Regions from separate parts of the Pseudoalteromonas sp. C8 genome, predicted to be linked through region 2. Evidence: predicted binding sites of a transcription regulator. Region 2 holds the regulator's gene; each other region holds the start of a gene.

Region 1 (7,879 bases), on a different contig from region 2:
TTATTGAAGCCATTGATGGCGATGATATGCATGACAAGCTTACAAATAACGATGACGTTAATCTTGTAGTTATGGATATCAACCTTCCTGGTAAAAACGGTCTTATTTTAGCCCGTGAATTACGCCAAAAGCGTAAAGTAGGTCTTATATTCCTAACCGGTCGTGACAACGATGTTGACCGTATTTTAGGTCTTGAAATTGGCGCAGATGACTATGTTACTAAGCCATTCAACCCGCGTGAATTAACTATTAGAGCTCGCAACCTTATTACTCGTACTGCTTTAGGCGGTGAAGAGTCAGCACTAGAAACAAATGGTGTTATTACGTTTAACGGTTGGGAACTTGATGAGAATAGCCGCTGTCTTACTTCTCCAAATGGCGACGCTAAACGTTTACCAAAAGGTGAGTACAGAGCACTTCGTTTAATGCTTGATTCTCCAGGTCGTATTTTTAGTCGTGAGCAATTAATCAAGCACATGACAGGCCGTGAGCTTCGTGCAAATGACCGTACTGTTGATGTTACTATTCGTCGCATTCGTAAGCATTTTGAGAGTGATAACTCAACGTCAGAGTTAATCAGCACCATCCATGGTGAAGGTTACCGTTTCATTGGTAAAATTGACGCTTAATTAGAGCTAATTAGTTTTACTCTAATTGCTGTAAAAATAAATGAAGGGCTTTTTGTCCTTCATTTATTTTATCTGCTAAAACATCTAACCACTGCTTTAACATTTCATCAGATTCATCAATCGCACCATGCTCCATTATTTTGGCATGAAGCTGCACATCATTTAAACCTACCGATCCAGCCGCACCTTTAAGTTTATGCGCTACTGATTCATACTCTTCTCTATCGCCGGCATTTAATGAAGTAAGTAATTCTTGCTGATATTGTGGACTTAGCTTTTCGAATAACTGACTACTGCGTCTAAATACAACTAAGCCCATCGAATTTACAAAGTCTTCTATTGTTTCAATATCTAATAAGTGTGCATCAATGCCCTCTAGCGCCTCTTCACTTACTTTTAGCTGTGGCTCTGTGCATTCACTTTGCTTAATGCCAAATAAGTCAGCCAGCATTTTATCAAGCTTAACTGTGTTAATTGGTTTAGCCAACGCACCTTGTATTGATATACCTTCAAGCTCTTTTTCAGCACTGCGTACATTGGCAGTTAAAGCAACAATAGGTAATTTATCGAAGTGGCTATCTGAGCGTATTTGTTTAGCAACCACGTCACCGTTTATATCTGGCAATTGCATATCGAGTAGTACTAAATCTAAGTCATCTTCGGTTTCGACAAACGAGAGCGCATCTTCACCGGTTTCAGCCCATAACACTTCATGCCCGCGTTGCTCTAATAGGTTTGTAGCAATTTCGGCGTTCAGAGGCACATCTTCTACTAGCAGAATATACAAACCACGGCCAACATAACTTTGCTCTGTTGGTGCAACACATAAACTAAGCGGTATTTGCACTGTAAAACAACTTCCTTCGCCTTCAGTACTATTTACCGTAATTATCCCTTTCATTGCACTTACAAGTGCCTTAGTTACAGCTAAACCAATACCGGAGCCTATCGCGTTAGTGCCTTTTAAATCCGGCGCTTTGTAATACATATCAAATATATGGGCAAGTTGCTCTGGTGGAATACCTTGACCGGTATCTCGTACCTTAATAACTAACCATGGGCCTTCTACGCGATTTTCTCTGCTGCATTCGAGTGTTACTTTGCCTTGCTGAGTAAACTTAACGGCGTTGTTAATTAAGTTCCAAACAACTTGGCGTAATCGAGTCGGATCGAGCTGCGCGTAAACATCAAGTATGCCATTGCGCTTAATATCAAACTCAAGCTCTTTTTGCTCTGCTATTAAGCCTGCAAAATTAACTACATCGTTTATAAAGTCTGACACATTAATAGAATTGGTTGCTATATCGAGCTGATCTCTATCTATTTTATCTAAATCTATAATATCGTTAAAAATATTGCCGAGTGTTTCAGCACTCGAAAAAATAGTATTGCCCCAACTACGCTGTTGCTTATTAAGCTCTGTATCTAATAACATACGCGTTAAACCAACAATGCCATTTAAAGGAGTACGTAGTTCATGGCTCAGCGTAGCAATAAACTTACCTTTGTCTTTATAGGCAGTTTCGAGCGCTTGTGCTGCCTCTTTACGGCTAGTGATATCACGACCAAAACCCAGTAAACCAATGTAGTCACCGTCATCATTTATAAAAGGTAATTTACGCAGCTCAAACCAACGTGTTTCACCATTTACTTCATAACCTACATCTATAGTCAGCGCTTTATGGCTTTGCTCTACTTCTTTATCGGTTGCCAAAACTTCAGCTAAAAAATGACTCGGGAATATCTGCTCTACCGTTTTTCCTATTAGCTCACTACTTGATTTTCCCATTACCTCTTCAAACATTTTATTACAGCCGGCAAATACACCGTTGTTATCACGGTAATAAAATAGATCGGGAGATGAATCAACGATTGAGCGTTGCAACATACTTTGTTGGGCAAGTTCTTGTTGTGTTTTTTTACGCTCAGCAATTTCTCGGCGCAGCTCTTCGATAGCGCGATGCTTGGCATGAAATGCCATTTTACGCTCATCAATTTCAATATTTAAACGACTAATGTTGTCTTTTAAGGTTTGGTTTAAGAGCTTTTCCTGCTTGGTTGCGCTATCTAAATAAGCATACGAGGCATCTAATTGACGAATTGAATTAAGTAATACACTTATAATTAAAGGAGAAACTACAGCCGTAAAAAATACCACAGCCAAAATATCAACAAGGTGTAATTCGCCTATCGCAACATAATAAAACATGCTCGATAAAATAAGAGATACAGTTAAAAATAAAGTGTAACAAATAGCTGCGGTTTTAAATTCACCAAATCGCGTTATTGAGCTGGAAAGTACCCGAGCCCAAGGGCTCAAAGAATAATCGGTCATACGTAATTTTATCTCTTAGCTGTGTGCTTAAATATAAAGAAGGCAATGCGCATGTATAAACATACCATTTTCCCAGATTTTAGCATTTTTCTCCTACCACTACCCATGTTGTGCGATAAAAACAGAATTTTTCATGTTTGATTTTGCTCATCTCTTAAACTCATCATTTCAGCAATAAATTATTTAGTGTAAAATGCCCCGCTTTATTATCTCCAAAATACGAGTAGCGCACATGCAAACCAATATGCCAGATATAGCAGACACTGCACCCGCTTTACAAACAGGTAAATTAGACTGGGTTGGCATGGGCGAAATCGAACTGCCATTTATTTTTGAGTCACGAGACTTATCTCCAGTTACAGTAAATGCCAAAGCTCGTGCATTTGTAAATTTGCATAAAGAAGATGCCAAAGGCATTCATATGTCACGTCTATTTTTAGCACTTGACCTGCTTTCAACTGAGCAGCAAGTCAATCCGCAAACAATAGCGCAAGCACTCGATACCTTTATAACTAGCCACGAAGGGCTGAGCGATAAAGCACAAATTGAATTTAAATTTGAACTACCGCTACGTCGTAAGTCACTATTAAGTGGTAAAGCAGGCTGGAAAAGCTACCCAGTTGTACTTACCAGTACAATTGAAAATAATATTATTAGCTACGAGCTAACCGTAGATGTTACCTATTCTTCAACATGCCCTTGCTCTGCAGCACTTGCACGCCAGCTTATACAAAACGCGTTTAACGAAAAATTTAACCAAGAAACCTTAAGCCAAAAAGATGTGCACGAATGGCTAGGCACTACACAAGGCATAGTTGCTACACCTCACTCGCAGCGCTCTATTGCCAACGTAAAAGTAAAGCTTGATAGCAATATTCAAGAATTTGACGTAGTGACTCTAATAAACACCCTCGAAGCTGAACTTAAAACACCGGTACAAGCGGCAGTAAAGCGCGAAGACGAGCAAGAATTTGCTCGTTTAAATGGTCAAAACCTTATGTTTTGTGAAGACGCAGCGCGTAAAATTAAAGCTTTATTAGAAACAGATAATTACAGCGATTACTGGCTGCAAATAAATCATTATGAATCACTCCATGCACACGATGCTGTAGCTATTGCGGTTAAAGGTATTGAAGGTGGATACAAAGCTTAATAGCTACATCGTTTTAGCTTTTATAAACAGTTGGTAATTATTTTATAACTCATACTTTTTAGGCACGTAAATTGCTTTATTTGAGCAGTGTCAATTTGTTGTTATGGAGTTACCGTATGGAATTCGCTTTATTATTAATTCTAGTATTAGTTGTCGGGGCTTCTGTTGTTGCGTCAAAATTTAATGACGATGGCGGAAACCCGTATCCTTTTACCCGCAAGCAAACTGTTTTTACGCAGGTTGAAGGCGCTTTTTTAAATCTTCTCGAGCGTGCTGTAGGCGATCAATATAAAATTGTTAGTCGCGTTAAGTTAATTGACGTTATTGACTGCAAACAAGGTCTTTCTATTAAATCTAAACGTGCTGCTTTAGCTAAAGCTAAAAATAAGCAACTCGATTTTGTATTAATCGATAAAGAAAAACTAACTATTGTTGCGGCCGTTGACCTAGTTAACAATGCTAATAAAGATGGTCACAAAGCTCAACGCGACTGGTTTGTAAACGGTGCACTAGAGTCTGCGGGCATTCCACATATTCGTATGAAAGTTAAATCAGGCTACCGTCCTTCTGAAGTACGCGATGCAATTATGTTTAAACTTGGTAAGCCTGCAGCAACACAAACGCAGCGCCCTGTTCGTAATCGCTCACATAAGCCAGCGGTACTTTCACCTTCTCAAGCCAAAGCACAAACAACTGCTTTAGCTGAAATTTAAAAACCAAATTAAATACTCTCCTAAAAAGTATTTAAAGCGAGCTCATAAACAAGCTCGCTTTTTTGTTTTTTATTGCTAACTTCACGTATAATCAAGTGATTCAAACTCAGGAATTAAACATTATGAATGTTGGTATTATTGGCGCAATGGAGCCAGAAGTTAAAATTTTACGTGAAGCGATGCAAAACCCACAAATTTTAACTAAAGCAGGTTTCACTTTTTATACTGGTGAGTTGGCTGGTAACACAGTAACACTTGTTCAATCTGGTATTGGTAAAGTAGCATCAACAATTGCAACTACCTTACTAATTGACAACTTTAAACCTGATTGCGTAATTAACACAGGCTCTGCCGGTGGATTCGATCCTTCTCTAAGTGTTGGCGACGTAGTCATTTCGTCAGAAGTACGTCATCACGATGTAGATGTTACTGCTTTTGGCTACGAAATTGGCCAAGTACCACAAATGCCAGCAGGCTTTGCAGCTCACCCTAAATTAGTTGAAGCAGCACAACAAACAATCGAACAAATCAGTGATGTTAAAACACTTGTTGGCTTAATTTGTACTGGTGACACATTCATGTGTGACCCTGTGCGTATTGATAAAGCACGCAGTGATTTTCCTACAATGCTTGCCGTTGAAATGGAAGGCGCTTCAATTGCACAAACGTGTTTTACGCTTAACACACCATTTGTTGTAATTCGCTCAATGTCTGATATAGCAGGTAAAGAGTCACCACAATCATTTGAAGAATACCTAGAAACAGCATCAATCAACTCATCTAAAATGGTTGTCGCACTTTTAGAAAAGCTAACTGCAGTGTCTCTGTAAATGCTTAGCAATATTGTTCAAAACCACTTGGACTTTATTGCCTTCATACTAGCGCTCCTTGCTGAGCGCTTTCTTCCCCTTATTAGCTGGTATCATCCTAATACAGCGTTAAATGCTGTTTTTAGTGCTATTGGCAAGCGCATATACAAAAGCAAAGAACCTAAAAGCTATCAATATTTGGCAGCTATACTCGCAAGCACGCTCATTTTAAGTGTCATTCTCATTATTGTAGTGTTACTACTCGAGTTTGCTTTTTATCCTGAATTACTCGCTGGCCTTATTTTATACTTATGCTTAGAAAGTAAGAGTATTGATAAAAAAGCACTTCGCATTGCAAAGCTAACTAAACAAAATCAAAAATCGACAGCACGCGAATTACTAAAACCACTGCTTGCCCGTGAAGTTAATAGGCTTTCATCTCCTGGTATTATCAAAGCATTAATTGAAAGCTTAATACTGCGCACTGCTCGATACTATTTCGTAGTTATATTTATATTTTTAGCCTTTGGCCCTATTGCGGCCCTCGCCTATCGATTACTTACTTTAATACAACAAGCCTGGCGTAGTGACATATCCCCAAATAGCTACTTTTTAAAACCGCTTAAAACTCTGTTGTTTATTATTGAGTATATTCCAATGCGCTTACTCGCTTTAACTATTGCAGCAAGTAGAGCGAGCAAACAAAGCATGCACTACATAAAGCATTATGGTAGACATTTTTATCAAACAAATACAGGTTGGCTACTAAGCACATGCTCTGCATCACTTGGCGTGCAGCTGGGCGGGCCTGCAGTTTATTTAGGTACTCGCTTTAATAAAATGCGTATAGGTACTGATAGACTACCTACACCCGAGGATGTACCTGTAATAATTAATAGATTAAATCAGGCGCGTGTATTTTGGTTGTTAGTAATTGTAAGTATTGAAATATTAAAAGTGATTTAGTGACTATTTAGTGACTACCTCGTAACTATTTACAGACCCCAAAATACGAGCACAAAAAAACCAGCCTAGGCTGGTTTTTTAGTTTTCAAACGGTATTTAAGCTACAGTGATGTTTGCAAACTTACGTTTACCTACTTGGTAAATAGCTGTTGTGCCTTTTGCTATTTCAAGTTTGGTGTCAGTGATTTTATCTTCACCGTTAAGTTTAACTGCACCTTGCTTGATCATACGCATTGCTTCTGATGTACTTACTACTAAATTTGCTTCTTTAAGCAAGTTAGCAATTAAAATAGTCTCTTCTGCGATAGTGATTGTCAGCTCTGGGATTTCATCTGGTAACGCTTTTTTCTGAAAACGCTGAATAAAATCATCATGTGCACCTTGTGCATCAGCTTCACTATGAAAACGAGCAATTAACTCTTTAGCTAGTTCTATTTTAATATCGCGCGGGTTAGTACCTTGCTCAACACGTTCTTTTTGAGCTGCAATTTCTTCAATAGAAAGCGCGCTTAATAAATCGTAATAACGCCACATTAGCACATCACTAATTGACATTATTTTACCAAACATATCGTTTGGCGCATCAGTAATACCAATGTAGTTACCAAGCGACTTAGACATTTTTTGAACGCCGTCAGTACCTTCAAGTAATGGCATCATTAATACTGTTTGCGGCTTTTGGCCTTCAACTTTTTGTAGCTCACGACCCATTAGCAAGTTAAAGCGCTGATCAGTACCGCCCAGTTCAACATCTGACTCTAGTGCAACCGAATCCCAACCTTGTACCAGTGGATATAAAAACTCATGAATTGCAATTGGTTGGCCGCTTCCATAACGCTTTTTAAAGTCATCACGTTCAAGCATACGTGCTACAGTTTGATTTGCAGCAAGTTTAATCATGCCTGCAGCGCCTAACTTTTCCATCCAAGTAGAGTTAAATGCAACAGTGGTTTTAGCAGGATCTAGAATTTTGAATACTTGTTCTTTATATGTTTCGGCATTGGCTAGTACGTCTTCGCGAGTAAGTGGTTTACGCGTTACGTTTTTACCTGTTGGGTCACCAATCATGCCAGTAAAGTCACCAATTAAGAAAATAACCTCATGACCTAAATCCTGAAAGGTTTTCATTTTATTAATTAGTACAGTGTGCCCTAAATGTAAATCAGGGGCTGTAGGATCAAAGCCAGCTTTTATTTTTAGCTTTTTGCCCGACTTTAGTTTTTCAACTAGTTCGTCTTCAATTAATATTTCTTCTGCACCGCGTTTTATCTCTG
Region 2 (7,879 bases):
TGATTGCTTCTGGTGTACGTTATGACTTAGCTGTACGCGACCCGCGTTATGTTAAAGAATTAGTAACGCATCATGTGGGCGGCTACTTAAAAATAGCGCCGGAGCATACAGAGGATGGTCCATTATCAAAAATGATGAAACCAGGTATGGGCGCGTACGATCAATTTAAAGAATTATTTGATAAGTACTCTAAAGAAGCAGGTAAAAAGCAGTATTTAATTCCTTACTTTATATCAGCTCATCCAGGTACAAAAGACGAAGACATGGTAAACATGGCTTTATGGCTTAAATCGAATGACTTTAAGCTTGATCAGGTACAAAATTTTTACCCATCACCGATGGCTAATGCGACGACTATTTACCACACAGAAATGAACTCTTTACGTAATATAAAAAACAATACAGAAGTTGTTCCAGTACCTAAAGGTGCTCGCCAACGTAGATTACATAAAGCTATTTTACGCTACCATGATGCAGCAGGTTGGCCGATGATACGTGAAGCACTGCGTAAAATGGGTAAAGCTAATTTAATTGGTAAAGGGCCTAACTGTTTAGTGCCTGAAGAAGGGCGTGATGAAAAAGCAGGTAAAGGTGGCAGTAAAGGCGGACGTCCGGCACTAACGCGACATACCGGTTTTAGCCAATTTAAAAAGGCAAACACTAAACCAAAAGTAGGCGGTAATCGTCAAAGTACACGTTAGTGATTCAATCTATTAATAACTAGTAGATTAGTTTAATTACGCTAAGGGTTTTTAAACCCTTTACATGCGTAAATTAAGTAAACCTTGCTCTTTATTACTTATATTATTATAGGTGATAAAGAGCGAGCTTTTAGAAACCCCTCTTGAGATAGCACGTATTTAGTGTCTATATACTTGCAGTTAGTTTTTTCTTAAAACGTTGATGATAACCACAAACGTAATTTAAGTGACCATAACGGCTGAATGCCTGTTAGCCCTTGCGTCATTTTATTATCTTTTAAGATTATATAGGAAGGCGTGACTTGCCCTTGCCAATCGGCAAATATCTCACCGTGTTGATCGTTGACAGTGATAAAACTGTAGCCATGATCATTTAGATACTCATGTAGTTTTTGATCCGAGCCTGATTTTATTGCGATGCTCACGACAGGGTAGTTATTCTCGTTTGCGAGTTCGTTTATGGCAGGGGAGGTAATACTACAAATAGGGCACCAAGTTCCCCAAAAATAGACAAGTGTTGGTTTATCTTGGCTCATTGCTGACAAATCAATGTTTTGCCCTTTATAATCTATTAATTGTAATTGAGGATTTGCTGGCATAACAGGTTGTCGCCACCAATTTACAGCGTTATAAATTACGAAAAATATGAAACCATATATCAACACACTTTTTAATATTGATAGGCCTTTTTGTTTTGGTGTTTTTTTAGGTGTGTCTTTTTTATTTTTGGTACCCGTTGTCATAGTTGCAGCTTTACCCTAAGTGTTTTTTACTTTAGTTATTTGCAAAGGTTTCTAATTTAAACCAGCAACCAAGTAGCAGTACCTAAAAAGGCGAATATACCCACAATATCTGTCACCGTGGTTAGCACCACACTCCCTGCAAGTGCTGGGTCTATATTCATTCTTTTAAGAATAATAGGGATACTCGCACCAGCAACACCTGCCACCACTAAGTTCATAAACATAGCGAAGGCGAGTACGCCACCAAGCATAAAGTCCCATTGCCATAGGGCAATAACACCTGCTATTAACAACGACCACAAAACACCGTTTAACGCGCCAATAGCAAGCTCTTTCATCATTAAAAAGCGTTGGTTAGTTTGATTTATATGGCCTACCGCAATACCACGAATAACAAGCGTTAATGATTGGCTACCTGCAACACCGCCCATAGAAGGGACAATACCGTTAAGTACAGCTAAAATAGGTAAAACATCTAAAGTGCCTTCAAAAAAGCTAGCTACAAAAGCAGCTGCAAGTGCAGTTAGTAAGTTGACACCTAACCAAACTGAGCGTTTTTTAGAGCTTTTTAGTACTGGCGCAAAGGTATCTTCTTCATCATCAAGACCGGCTAAGCCCAATAAACTATGCTCAGCATCTTCTCGGATTACGTCAACGATGTCATCGATAGTGACACGGCCAAGGAGCTGATCGTTATCATCGACTACGGGGGCCGATATCCAATTATGACGTTCAAATAATTGCGCGACTTCACTTTCATCCATAGAGATTGGAATGGATTCACAATCTTCATCCATTAAATCGCGAACAATTTTTTCTGGCGGGTTAGTTAATAATGTACTCAGCGATAAAGCGCCTATAAAGCAGTTATGCTTATCAACAACGTACAAGTCATCGGTACCTTCTGGTAACTCGCCACGTAGCCTAATATATCTAAGTACAACATCGAGCGTAACATCAGGGCGAATGGTCACCGTATCGGTGTTCATTAGCGCGCCAGCAGAACGCTCTTGATACGAAAGTGCTTGTGTTGCACGTTCACGGTCTTGAATGTCCATCGCGCTAACAACGTCTTTATAAACGGTGTCCGGCAGACTACGTAATACTTCACCTAAGTCATCGTGGCCCATATCTTCTGTTGCGGCTGCAATGTGCTTAGGTTCCATTTGGGCAATAATGCCTAAACGAACATCTTCTGAGAGTTCTTCAAGAACATCGCCTTGCACATCAGGATCAACCAACTGCCAAAGGAGTCGGCGAATTTTATGTGGTGATGATTCTAATAATAATGCGGTATCACAAGGAGCTGTTTTTGCGAGCATGCGCCTAACTTGAACAAATTGACCACTATTGAGTGACTTAGTCACCTGTTTTAGTTGCTGTAGTGGGTAATCTTGTTCAAAAGCTTCAGGCATTGGCGTCCTTTATAAATTTTTATATTACTTTATGGGGAGAGGTGAGTTAACTGGCGTCACTAACCGTATTTATTTTATATATCTGTTTTAGTTGGGGCATTAGTAATGCGAGCATTATTTTTATAACTGTTTATTCTTGTTCATTAAAACGTTGTGCTATTAATTCTCCAACAGCGTGTAAAGCTTGCTCAGAATCGGGGCCTTTACATACAACTTTTACTTCTTTGCCTTGGCTACTTTCAAGTAACATTAGTGCAAGTACGCTATCGCCTGCGGCTTCTTTGTCATCTTGAAATAATGTAATTGTCGCATCAAACTGCACTGCTAATTGGGCAAGTACGGTGGCTGCTCTGGCGTGCAATCCTAATTTGTTTTTTATTAAAAAAGTGTCTTCACAATGCATAACTTACTCTACCTAAGCTGAACAGGTGATTATTCAGCTATATTATTTTTCTTGTTCGCGATGGCGAATTTTCACATTGGGATGTGTCATTGCAAAACTTTCACCGATAGTTTGCGCTAAATATACAGAGCGATGTTGTCCGCCTGTACACCCAATAGCAATGGTTAAATAACTGCGGTTATTTCGCTCTAAGTGCGGTAACCACGTTTGTACAAATGTTTGAATTTGCCATGTGAATTTTTGCACTATGCTGTGATTGGCCAAATAATCTTTAACGGGTTGATCTAACCCATTTAAAGGTTTTAATTCAGGTTCCCAATGTGGATTTGGTAAAAAGCGTGCATCAAATACGTAATCTGCTTCTTTTGGTATACCGTATTTAAAACCAAACGATTCAAACGTGACAATCAGTTGCTTATCTTTTTTACCTAAAATCTTTTCACGAATAGATTCAGCAAGTTGATGAACGCTTAAATCAGTTGTATCTATCATAAAGTCGGCGCGGGTGATTAATACATCAAGTAATTCTTTTTCTTTTTTGATGGCTAAATCAAGAGGCAACGAGTCAATTGATAGTGGGTGTAATCTACGAGTTTCAGAAAAACGTTTGATCAATGTTTGATCGTCGCTATCTAAATAAAATAACGTAGGTTTTGCAAAGCCAGGCAAGTATTCAAGAATATCGTTAAATTCATCTTGTTGTTTAGGGATGTTACGCACATCAATGCTAACAGCAATTTTATCATAGCTATCAGACACACTGCGAACTAATGAAGGAAGCAAGTTAACTGGAATATTATCTACGCAATAATAACCTAAATCTTCTACAACGCGTAAAGCAACCGACTTTCCAGAACCAGAACGGCCGCTTATGATAATTAACTCCATTTAACACCCTTTATAAAACTATGATTGATTGACAATAACTTGGTAAAGCTCAGCATCTGATTTTGCACTGCGTAACTGTTTACAAAAATCTTTGTTGTTTAGTTTATCAGCAATGGTTGCTAGAGTCTTTAAGTGCTGCTGGTTATCGCCATCTGGTACGATGAGTGCGACGAAAATATCAACAGGGCGATTATCGATTGCATCAAAATTTATTGGAGTTTCGCTAACGAGTACTAAAGCCAAAGGCTCTTCTGCACCGCTCATTCTTCCATGAGGAATGGCAATGCCACGCCCTATACCTGTACTACCCAATTTTTCTCTGCTCATTAAAGCATTAAGAATATCTTGTTGCGGTAAATACGGAAGTTTGTCGTGAGCAAGTTCGCTAATGAACTCTAAAATTCTTTTTTTGCTATTAAAAAGGACCGCAGCTTTGCTGCAGTCCTGGCATATAAGTGAGCTTAATTTCATCATATTAGTGTCGAGCAAGCTTCTCTTTGTGTTTAATTACTTGTCGATCGAGCTTGTCGATCAACGAGTCAATGGCGGCATACATATCTTGATGTTCTGTAGAGGCAAATAACTCAGCACCGCTTACGTGTATGGTGGCTTCTGCTTTTTGATTTAATTTTTCTACATCGAGAATGACATGAACATTATTAATATGATCAGAGTGTCTTTCTAGCTTCGCAAATTTGGTATTAATATAGTCTCTTAGTGAATCGGTTAATTCTACGTGACGACCAGTTAAGTTTAGTTGCATAAGCATTACCCTCTTTTTTTTGCGTCTTAAATCAAACTTTTACGTTGATTTGACGGTGGAATAGCCAGAGATTCGCGGTATTTTGCGATTGTACGTCTCGCTACTTTAATTCCTTGCTCAGCCAATATATCCGCTATTTTGCTATCACTCAATGGTTTTGCTGAGTTTTCTGCTGCGATTAATTTTCGGATAAGCGCACGGATTGCTGTAGATGAACATTCACCCCCGTTTTCGGTGCTTACATGGCTTGAGAAAAAATATTTAAGCTCAAATATACCACGGGGTGTGTGCATATACTTTTGGGTTGTTACGCGCGAAATTGTTGATTCGTGCATTTCTACCATTTCAGCAACATCATTTAAAACCATTGGTTTCATGGCTTCAGGACCGTGTTCAAAAAAGCCTTGTTGTTGCTTAACAATACAATTTGTTACTTTTAATAGCGTGTCGTTTCTACTTTCTAAGCTTTTAATAAACCATTTAGCTTCTTGTAAATGCGAGCGAATAAACTGGCTGTCACCACTGGATTTTACAGTGCGAGACATTGCCGCGTATTGGCTATTAACACGAATTTTAGGCATGCTGTCTGGGTTTAACTCAACAACCCAGCGGCCTTTAATTTTTTTAACTGACACATCAGGAATAACATACTCAGATTCTTCTCTTACAATAGTATCTGCAGGTTTAGGGCTAAGAGTATGTATTAATGTCATTACTTCTTTAAGCTCTTCTTCTTTGAGCTTAGTTTTCTTCATTAATGTACGATAGTCACGAGCAGCTAATAAATCAATATGCTCGGTTAAAATCATTTTTGTTTCATTAATGTAAGGTGTTTCTTTGTCAAACTGGTTAAGCTGAATACACAAACACTCTTGTAAACTACGTGCAGCAATACCAACAGGATCAAACAGTTGGATGCGTTTTAATACAGCTTCAATTTCATCAAGTTCGACTTCGTTATCATCTTCGTTTTCTTGATTAAAGCTTTCTAAAATCTCTTCGCAGCTTAGTGTTAAAATACCTGAATCATCGACGGCTTCTACAATCGCAATAGCAATAGCTTCGTCTGTAGGGCTAAATGGCGTTAGTTGTAACTGCCACATTAAATACTCATGGAGCGTTTCAGTAGAGGCGCCTTGGTATATTGATTCGTCTTCAGGCATCGGACCCGATGATGCTGCTGGGGCGGCACTCATGTACTCATCCCAACTAACATCCATAGCCATGTCGTCACTTAGCGTGTCTTTTGCAAGTGCTTCACCACTATCTTGTTCGTATTCGCTTGGAGCATCATCGGCAGATGCGCTAACAGTTATGTCATCTGTATCTGCTTTTTGCTCGTTTTTACCTGCAGCGTCTTCTGAATAGTCTGCTTCTTCAACCTCTAATAGCGGGTTGCTGTCGAGAGCTTCTTGTATTTCTTGCTGGAGATCCAATGTACTGAGTTGCAACAAACGAATAGCTTGTTGCAGCTGTGGAGTCATTGTAAGTTGCTGGCCCATGCGCAGCTGTAGTGATTGCCTCATGTATCTCTAACAATCCTTTTATGTTGTTATAATTAATACTAGCAGATGCTTAAAGACATGGCGTAAATGTTACAGCCTAAATTGCTCGCCTAAGTAAACATCGCGTACTGTTTTATCATTTAATACGTGTTCTGGAGTACCTGATGCAATCAGCTCCCCATGAGAAACAATGTAGGCTTTTTCACAAACATCAAGGGTTTCTCTTACGTTATGATCGGTAATTAATACACCAATCCCACGATTTTTAAGATGTTCTATTATTTTCTTTATGTCTAATACCGAAATCGGGTCAACACCTGCAAATGGTTCATCCAGTAATATAAATTTAGGATCTGCTGCCAGCGCACGTGCTATTTCAACACGACGACGTTCGCCACCTGACAATGCCATACCTTGGCTATCACGAATGTGTTGTATGCTAAATTCATCTAATAATTTATCGAGAGTGTCTTCTCTAGCTTGTTTATTTAACTCTTTGCGCGTTTCTAAAATGGCCATTAAGTTTTGATAAACAGTCAGCTTTCTGAATATTGAAGACTCTTGCGGTAAGTAGCCAATGCCTAATCTAGCACGACTATGCATAGGTAAAAGAGTAATATCGTTATCGTCTATCGATATTTTACCTTTGTCGCTAGGTACAAGTCCTACTATCATATAAAACGTGGTGGTTTTACCTGCGCCGTTAGGGCCAAGTAAGCCAACAATACTGCCAGCTTTGACTTCAAGGCCGACGTTTTTTACAACTTCACGGCCTTTATAGCTCTTTGCTAATAGCTCTGCTTTTAATGTGCTCATGGTTGACCTTTGTCGCTTTTTTTACTTTTTTTAGTCTCGATTGGCACTAAAATTGTGTGAACGCGGTCAGTTGAGTTTTCATCTTTTTCGGCACTGATTAGCTGCTGCTCTATATCGTAGGTAATGCTTTTAGCATTTATTTTTTGTCCCGCTTGCGATACTTGTGCATTACCAACAAGCGTTAAAAAACGCTTAGATACATCATAACGTACTTCGTCAGCACTGGCGCTCATAGTCGTGCCATCTGATTGCTTTTCTTCAAAGTGCGCAGGGCTACCTGTAGCAATTAATAATTGTTTATTATCACCAAGTTCATCGCGTTTATGTACTTCTAAGCGGTCGGCTGTGATACGGCGGTTACCGTGAATAATTTCAACGTTTTTCTCAAAAATCCCGACATTAGCTTTTAATTGACCTTCTTGCTTATCGGCGCTTATTGAAATTTGATTTGCAGTCGGTTGCGTGTTTTGCTCTGCAGCACTACTATTAAACGCTAGTATAAGTGTAGGAATAATAAGTGATTTTAATATTTTATTGGTCATAATATATGGTTCGCGTATGGTTAATTAGTTTTATCACTTCGGTTTTTAAGTCGGCTTCTAGGCCTTTACCAGTGATTTTTAAATTGGGTCCAGTGATGATAAC
Region 3 (7,879 bases), on a different contig from region 2:
TGTGCTTTTAAGAGCATATGCGCCAAACGAATATCAGCACCAAAACCTAACATTTTACTGCCAAGCGGTGTGAGCTTACCTTTGCTATCAATAGCTTCTAGCATATTAAGTAAATTACTTGCTTGCTCGCCTTGTTGCTCAGTGGGCTTATCAAGTAGGGTTAGCTCATCAATACTGGCTCCCCATTGCTTTGCCTCAAGCATAAGTTGGCTTATGTCTGATGTGAGTATTTCGGGATTGTCGTGGCTATTACGTCGCTCAAAGGTTTGCTTTGAGCCAATTCGATAAACAATGCCCGGCTCTATTCGCCCTGCACGTCCTGCACGCTGCACAGCAGATGAGCGCGATATACTTTGTGTTGTGAGCTCAGTAACCCCTGTTTTTAAATTAAAGGTAGCTGCACGGCGCTTGCCGCTGTCAATTACAATGCGTATGCCTTCAATAGTTAAACTGGTTTCGGCTACATTGGTGGTAAGCACTACTTTGCGCATACCGTTTGGTGCAGAAGCAATAGCGGCTTGCTGATTAGCTTTATCTTGCTCGCCAAATAGCGTTGCGACTTGGCAGTTACTAGGTAAATCGGTGAGTGCTTGTTGCACGCGTAGTATTTCAAATTGCCCAGGTAAAAATACCAATGCGCTACCTGTTTGCTCATTAAGTGCTTGTTTTATTATGCTAGGAATTGCATCAAGCCAACGGCTTTCATCTTTTATGGGTATGTATATTTCGTCTATTGGGTAGCTGCGACCGCTCGATTGAATTACAGGGCAGTCAAAAAACGCTGTATAACGCTCAGTATCTAGCGTTGCCGACATAAGCATAATGGTTAAATCTTCACGCAGCGCACTTTGGGTCTCGAGCGCAAAGGCAAGTGAGGTATCGGCTGCAATTGAACGCTCATGAAATTCATCAAATATCAGTAAATCAATATCGCTTAATTCGGGGTCGTTTTGCAACATGCGCGTTAGCATGCCTTCGGTGACTATTTCGAGGCGCGTATTAGCGCTTACTCTACTCTCGCCCCTAATCCGCAAGCCCACACTTTGCCCAACACTCTCGTTTTGGCACTTTGCTAGGTAGCTGGCTATATTACGAGCAGCTAAACGGCGAGGCTCTAGCATTACAATACGTTTAAAATGCCCATCGCGCATTAGTTGCAGCGGCAACCACGTAGATTTACCCGCACCAGGCGGCGCTTGTAATAACGTAATAGGATTACTTTGTAATGTAGTAACGAGTTGTTGATATATGTCTTGAACCGGCAGCACAGCTATTTACCCTAAATTGCTTTGCAGGCATTGTAACAAAAAACCAAAGCCTAGCTGCGGTTGATGTTTATTAATAATTGCTATTAACTACCAGATACCATTCTAATTCGATCTGCAGGCACTCGTAATTGATCCATTAAGTAAATTTTAAATGAGGCTTCGTAAGGTTGCTCATCAACCGCTTTTTGCATGCATAAAAGCCATGCATCACTTTGCTCAATTCCTACATGTAGATGTTTGTGCGCTTGAGGTATGTTAATACTGCCAAAATGTTCAGCGTATAATTTAGGACCACCTAACCAGCCCGACAAAAAGTAAGCGAGCTTTTTTCGCGATGCCGATAAATCTTTTGAATGCATACTCCTTATATTTTCAGCCTCTTTTAAAGCGTCCATATTATCGTAAAACGCATTCACCAATTGTGTAATACCTGCTAACTCACCTGCCATTTTGTATGAGCAGTCATCCACTCCGTATTCACACGTTTTTGTATTCATAACTCACTCAGGTTAACTACTTTGTTTAATACCTGCATATTAGCTTAAAACAAAAATTTAAGAATGAGTTACATCAAAGCGGCGTAACTTATGTCAGCAATAATTACAGGCTGCTATGTATATTTTTTAATAAATAGCGCAATATTAAAAACAAAATCGCTCAACATAAAAATATAACCAACTGATAATAAAAACAATAAAACCATTATTATTCATTGGTACAAGGCTTGCTACTTTATAACTGACAGTTAATTCACTAACCTAAAGTAAGGATAAACTTATGAACAGCGATCGTATCGAAGGTAATTGGAAAGAACTTAAAGGTAAGGCTCAACAAAAATGGGGCGATCTTACCAACGACGATTTAGATAAAATTGAAGGTAGCCGTACAGAGCTAGTTGGTAAAATCCAGCAGCAATACGGTAAATCTAAAGAAGAAGCAGAGCGTGAAGTTGATGAGTTTGAAAAAGGTCGTTAAACCGCGTTAACCGCTTTTAAAAAAACCGCCATTTGGCGGTTTTTTTGTTTAAGCTGTAGGTTATTTAGCTACGCTTTTAATTGGTTACCAATCGGTAACTGCCTAATACGCTTTCCGCACGCTGCAAAAATAGCATTACATAATGCTGGCGCATAAACCGGTGTAGATGGCTCGCCTACCCCTGCTGGTGGTGCATCGCTTTGTACAATTTCAACTTCAATCTCAAGAGGTGCGTCGCTCATACGCGGTACGCGATAATCATGAAAATTACTTTGCTGTACGCGCCCTTTATCAAAGGTAATACCATCGCTGATTGCAGTTGTAATCCCATAAATAGAGCCACCTTGGGTTTGGTTTTTAACAGTGTCGGTGTTTACAACAGTACCCGCATCAATGGCAACCCACGACTTAATTACTTTTAAATCGCCAGCATCCGACACTTCTACTTCAACTACCGTAGCTACGTAAGTTAAAAAGCTTCTGTGTGCTGCTATTCCTAAACCTCGACCTTTAGGAAGCTCTCGCCCCCATTTACTCATGTCAGCTACTTTTTCAATAACATGGCGCAGTCTGCCAATATCTAAAGGATAAACCGCTTTATCGCCACCGTAATTATCGTATGTGGCATTTTGCTCAGTTACATCAACAATGCGACTCGGACCTATAGTGTCTAGTAAATAGTCTTTTTGGTCGCGACCGGCTTTGTGCGCTGCTTCGCCAATAAATGACTGAATAGCAAAGGCATGAAAAATATTTGATACAGAACGCATCCAACCAATTCGTGCTTTGGCTTGCGCATCACCGTTTTCTAACTTCATGTTAGGTGTGTTAATAGGGTTATCGGTAAATCCTAAGCGCAGTTCAAAGCTTCCTGGCGTAGTCGCCCCTTCTGAAAAGGTAGAGGTAATAGGTGAAAACGCGGTGCGATGTAAATACGATTCTATTGCGCCATTTTTATCTAGTGATGCTTCAATGTGCTGAGCCGAAACTGCATGGTAAAAACCATGTTGTATGTCGTCTTCACGCGTCCATTGCACACGAATAGGCTTGCCTACTTTCATTGAAAGGTAAGCTGCTTCTGCTGAAAAGTCAGGTTTTGACTTACGCCCAAAGCCGCCTCCTAACATGGTAACGTTAACGTTAATTTTGCTCTCGTCCATGCCAAGCATTGCCGCCACTGTTTTCATATCGGCTTGTGGATTTTGCGTAGCAGCCCATATATCAACACTATCTTTGTTGTACATAGCTGTTGCACAAGGCGGCTCCATTGGTGCTTGAGCAAGGTGCGGTGCGTAATAATCAGCTACGAGTTTATTGCTCGATTTAGCCAACACGCCCATGGCATCGCCTTTATCACGTATGTTTGCCTGTGGAGTTTGTACTGTTTTTAGTAATGACTTTTTAAATTCTTTTGAATTGTAATCGCCATTTTTGCCATCATCCCACACGACATTTAATGCTTTACGCCCTTGCCATGCAGCCCATGTGTTTTTAGCTATAATCGCAATGCCACCTTTTGGCTGAAACTGCGGTGCGCCTTTTGGTGCAGGTATTTCAATAACATCTATAACGCCGTTTATCGCTTTTGTAGCACTGGCATCAAACGACTTAACAACACCGCCTACTACCGGCGGGCGTTCAATTATAGCCACCAGCGCTTGTGGTTCGCGTACATCGGCTGCAAATATTGCTTTACCTGTTACTAAATCGGCTAAATCTATGTGCGCCATGCCGGTATTTATATAGCGCCATTCTTTGCGGGTTTTAAGCGTTAGTTTGTCAGCTTCTGGTGGCGTTATTGTAAGCGCTAAGTCGATTAAATCTTTATAAGTAAGCGATTTACCTGAGCTGTGTGTAACAACGTGTTGATTAGCAGTACAGGTTTGTGGATCAACTTTCCAAAACTTAGCGGCAGCGTGCTGCATCATGTAACGTACACTTGCGCCCATTTCACGCAGGCGCTGCATGTTGTAGCGAATACTGCGCGAGCCATCGGTATTTTGATCGCCGTATTTAGGGTCGCCCTTACCCTGAATAACAATAACCTTATCCCACGCGGCTTCCATTTCATCGGCAACAATTTGTGCAATCGCGGTGCGAATTTGCTGACCCATTTCAGAGCGATGGCAGGTTATTTCAACCATGCCGTCTGGGCGCAGTGCAATAAATAAGTTTGCGCGTTTTGCCAGCTCAGATGGCTGCTCTAACACACCCGCAAATGCTCTTGGCGCACTGCCTACAAAATAAGTACCGAGTACCAACGCACCTATTGCACTGGTTTTTAAAAACTTACGGCGGTTTAAATCAAAGTATTTGTTATCTTGGTTCATACTTCTTCCCCTTGTTCATTTGGGTCAAAATACTGAACACTCGCCATTGTTTTAGCGGCCGACTTAATCGCTTTATGAATACGCGGGTAGGTACCACAACGGCAAATATTGCCCGACATATTACTTACTATTTCATCGTCGGTAGGGGTTGGGTTTGCAGCTAATAAGCTTGCAGCTTGCATCATTTGGCCGCACTGGCAAAAACCACACTGCGGTACTTTATGCTCAACCCATGCTTGTTGCACTGGATGGTCGCCCTGCTCGCTTAACCCTTCAATTGTTGTAATTGAAAGACCCGCTACTGCCGCTACAGGCAATACACACGAGCGCTGAGCTACCCCATCAATATGCACGGTACACGCACCGCACTGAGCCATACCACAGCCAAATTTAGGCCCAGTTAAATTCAATTCGTCTCGGAGATACCATAATACTGGCGTTGACGGATCGCCAGAAAACTCATGTTTATTACCATTAATGGTAAGCGTGATCATACTAAACTCCTTGGCAAAGCGCTTTACAGGAGGGTTCCTTGTTGCGCGAGAACTATTTTTAATTACTTACTATTTTATACTTACTACTTTTAGCCTACCACTTAGATCTGTTTTATAAAAACACTAATTATTAGAACGTTTTACTGTTAAAAACAGATCTACATTATCAAGCATACTAAAACATACATTAATGAGTGCTTATAACATCTTCAAATAGTAATCGCTCATCGTCTTTATAAACTTCAAGCCAACCTGGTGGTGATGTATCGCAGCCAATAATAGTTACTTGTAGCACATAACTATAGCGACCATTTTTAAACGTATAATGATGATTCCCGCCGCTCCCCTCAAATGTAATATCGCCATTTAGTAAAACCATATCAGGCTTGTCGCTTGGTTTTTTATTAATACCCCACACCGCATACCGAAAATTATGCTCGCCTAAATCATCAACGCGAACATGATAGTTAGCCGTTTTCCAATCGAGTACTGGTTTTTCAAAAGTATTAATACTTGCGTGCAAGGATTGCTTACCTTGTTCGATTAAGCTTTTAGCAAGTGTCTGCTCTTTAGCATTTTGAGTATTTATACCGATAATTTTACCGCCGGTATCAACCCACATCACGCCGTTATTTAGCATAATGCCGCGCCAACCAACTTTATCCCAATCAGTATCAATTTTTGAACTGGCAATAACTGCGGTGAGTTCATCATTAAATACTTCATCAAAGCGGTTAATAAACTCAGCTTCATTTTTAATGTCAGGTATCGGATATCGTCGTTTTAGCGGGTAATAAACAAGCGAGGCAATAGCTGCTTTATCGTCACTTTCAAAGGCAGCAATAACAGGCAAAACGAACTCGTGATACTTTTGCTCAAGCGCGAATGTGTTTGATGTGAAAAGTAGGCATAACCACAATACTATGTGGTTATGCCATTCAAAGTTGAACCTGTTCTTCATTTATAGTCCTTCATTTAAAGGTTTTAATATAACGAAACTAATTATATTTTTAGTTTTTCTCTTAACCCTGCAGGAGATAAATATCTAATAGCTTTGCTTTTTTTACTTTTCGTCGCAATTAAAAGATCTGCATCAACTAATCCATTTAAATATGTTCTTGCTGTGTTCTCATTAATATCAAATTCTATGGAAACCTGTTTAGTAGTAAATATTTTACCTGGATGCTTTACAGCTTCTTTGAGTAACTCTAATTGACCTCGCTTGAAGTTCTTTGATAGAGGGCTTTTTTCGATCCATTCCATGAATTGATAAAATTCACTTTTTTTAGATTCTATGTGAGTATTTAATGAATTAACCGCTTTCATGACAACATCAACTTGATGATAAATAAAGTAAGTTAAGTCAAATTCGTCTGTTTCTGTGTAAACAAATGCTGCATCATAATCACTTCTCTTTTCTTGGATTAGCTTACTAATTGACACATATTCAAATAACCAATAACCAGAACTGAGCATATACCAATAAAAAATAGCTCTGGCGGTTCTTCCATTCCCATCCCCAAAAGGATGAATGTAACCGATCATGAAATGTAAAATAATCGCTTTAACTAATGGATGTATAAACGTGTCGCTATTAGCCCCATCATGCTTTTCATTTGCAAAATCACATAAAGATAATAACCTTTCCTTTAAAGAAGAGAAGCATGGAGGTGTATGCGCTAATTCATTGTAGAGGTTTGAAACTGCTATATCATTGTCTTCTCTTAAAGCTCCTGAAATCGCATCATTATCAATAGCTTTATATGTAGCAATTGCATGAAGCTCCAGTATTAGCTCTATAGAAAGAGCTTCATCTTTTCTCTCTAGTGCTTTTTTCATCAAAAGGTAATTATTGAAAATCATTTGTTCAGATTTATCGATAGGTTGCCTTTTTGTTTCAAGCATTTCTTTCGCTATTTTCCTCGTTGTAGATGCGCCTTCGAGTTGAGAAGATGTTATTGCTTCTTCCATCATTAAGCTCTTAACCAGGTACCTATCTTTTTCTTTTGTAGTAATAAATGAACCATCACCAATTGCATGCCCACCACCAGATAATTTATCGATCTGATGAAGTAATGCATGAAGTGAATCTGGAATACAGTAAGTGAATTGTTTATTTTTTTCTGCAACTAATGATATTTTTTTTGATATAGTTTTCCTTGACAGCTTCGTAGCTACCCAAGCAGCTTGTTCTGATATATCTTTAGGTATACGCCATATAAATTTATCCCAGTGGAGATATTTCCCTTCTGAATTTGTAGGACCAAACTGCCCTAAAAGTGGGATAAACTCATCAGAAGGTGTAATAGATAGTAACTCGTTTAATGGTTTGGGAACTCTAATTCTCGCCATAGTAAAACACCTAAACTTAATTTTTATATAATGAGTTTACTTATAATTAAAAACTCGTCAACGTAAAAAAACAAATTTAAGTTTAGGTAAATAACTTTATACCAAAAACGAGCCTAACTCGGCTCGTTTTTGTTTTACTGATAGCTGACCGCTGCTTTCTTACTCCGGATCATACCCCAAGTTAGGTGACAGCCAACGTTCAGCTTCTTCAAGCGTCATATTGGTTCGTTTAGCGTAGTCTTCTACCTGATCCTTTTGTACTGCTGCTACTGCGTAGTATTTAGCTTCTGGGTGTGAGAAGTACCAACCTGAAACAGCAGCACCTGGCCACATGGCGTACGAGCTAGTTAGCTGCATGCCAATGCGTTTTTCGGTGTCGAGCAACTGCCAAATTTTCTTTTTCTCGGTGTGCTCTGGGCACGCTGGGTAACCTGGCGCTGGGCGAATACCTTGGTAGTTT

Evidence for each region. Region 2 encodes sigma-54, which starts transcription at its own class of promoters, with help from an activator protein. Its sites were predicted from a motif close to GTTGGCACGNNNNTNGNNT; they were not measured.
Region 1: a site for sigma-54 is predicted at 4,176-4,194, ahead of GQR39_RS13335 (DUF2726 domain-containing protein). Genes of this name have one in related genera too.
Region 3: a site for sigma-54 is predicted at 1,980-1,998, ahead of GQR39_RS02210 (CsbD family protein). Genes of this name have one in related genera too.

The regions. Positions count from the first base shown of each region.
Region 1 covers NZ_WTKT01000013.1:29,529-37,407, reverse strand. Annotated here, with positions in the region: gene arcA (two-component system response regulator ArcA) at 1-629, shown strand, start outside; gene arcB (aerobic respiration two-component sensor histidine kinase ArcB) at 646-2,964, opposite strand; gene folE2 (GTP cyclohydrolase FolE2) at 3,197-4,117, shown strand; gene GQR39_RS13335 (DUF2726 domain-containing protein) at 4,234-4,830, shown strand; gene mtnN (5'-methylthioadenosine/S-adenosylhomocysteine nucleosidase) at 4,953-5,660, shown strand; gene ampE (regulatory signaling modulator protein AmpE) at 5,661-6,605, shown strand; gene tyrS (tyrosine--tRNA ligase) at 6,702-7,879, opposite strand, start outside.
Region 2 covers NZ_WTKT01000001.1:325,123-333,001, reverse strand. Annotated here, with positions in the region: gene GQR39_RS01535 (YgiQ family radical SAM protein) at 1-701, shown strand, start outside; gene GQR39_RS01530 (protein disulfide oxidoreductase) at 893-1,444, opposite strand; gene mgtE (magnesium transporter) at 1,501-2,859, opposite strand; gene GQR39_RS01520 (HPr family phosphocarrier protein) at 2,990-3,262, opposite strand; gene rapZ (RNase adapter RapZ) at 3,305-4,150, opposite strand; gene ptsN (PTS IIA-like nitrogen regulatory protein PtsN) at 4,169-4,621, opposite strand; gene hpf (ribosome hibernation promoting factor) at 4,626-4,913, opposite strand; gene GQR39_RS01500 (RNA polymerase factor sigma-54) at 4,940-6,439, opposite strand; gene lptB (LPS export ABC transporter ATP-binding protein) at 6,509-7,234, opposite strand; gene lptA (lipopolysaccharide transport periplasmic protein LptA) at 7,231-7,776, opposite strand; gene lptC (LPS export ABC transporter periplasmic protein LptC) at 7,766-7,879, opposite strand, start outside.
Region 3 covers NZ_WTKT01000002.1:53,413-61,291, reverse strand. Annotated here, with positions in the region: gene hrpB (ATP-dependent helicase HrpB) at 1-1,268, opposite strand, end outside; gene GQR39_RS02215 (group II truncated hemoglobin) at 1,352-1,765, opposite strand; gene GQR39_RS02210 (CsbD family protein) at 2,046-2,243, shown strand; gene GQR39_RS02205 (molybdopterin cofactor-binding domain-containing protein) at 2,312-4,573, opposite strand; gene GQR39_RS02200 ((2Fe-2S)-binding protein) at 4,570-5,067, opposite strand; gene GQR39_RS02195 (hypothetical protein) at 5,255-6,028, opposite strand; gene GQR39_RS02190 (Fic family protein) at 6,070-7,419, opposite strand; gene metH (methionine synthase) at 7,579-7,879, opposite strand, start outside.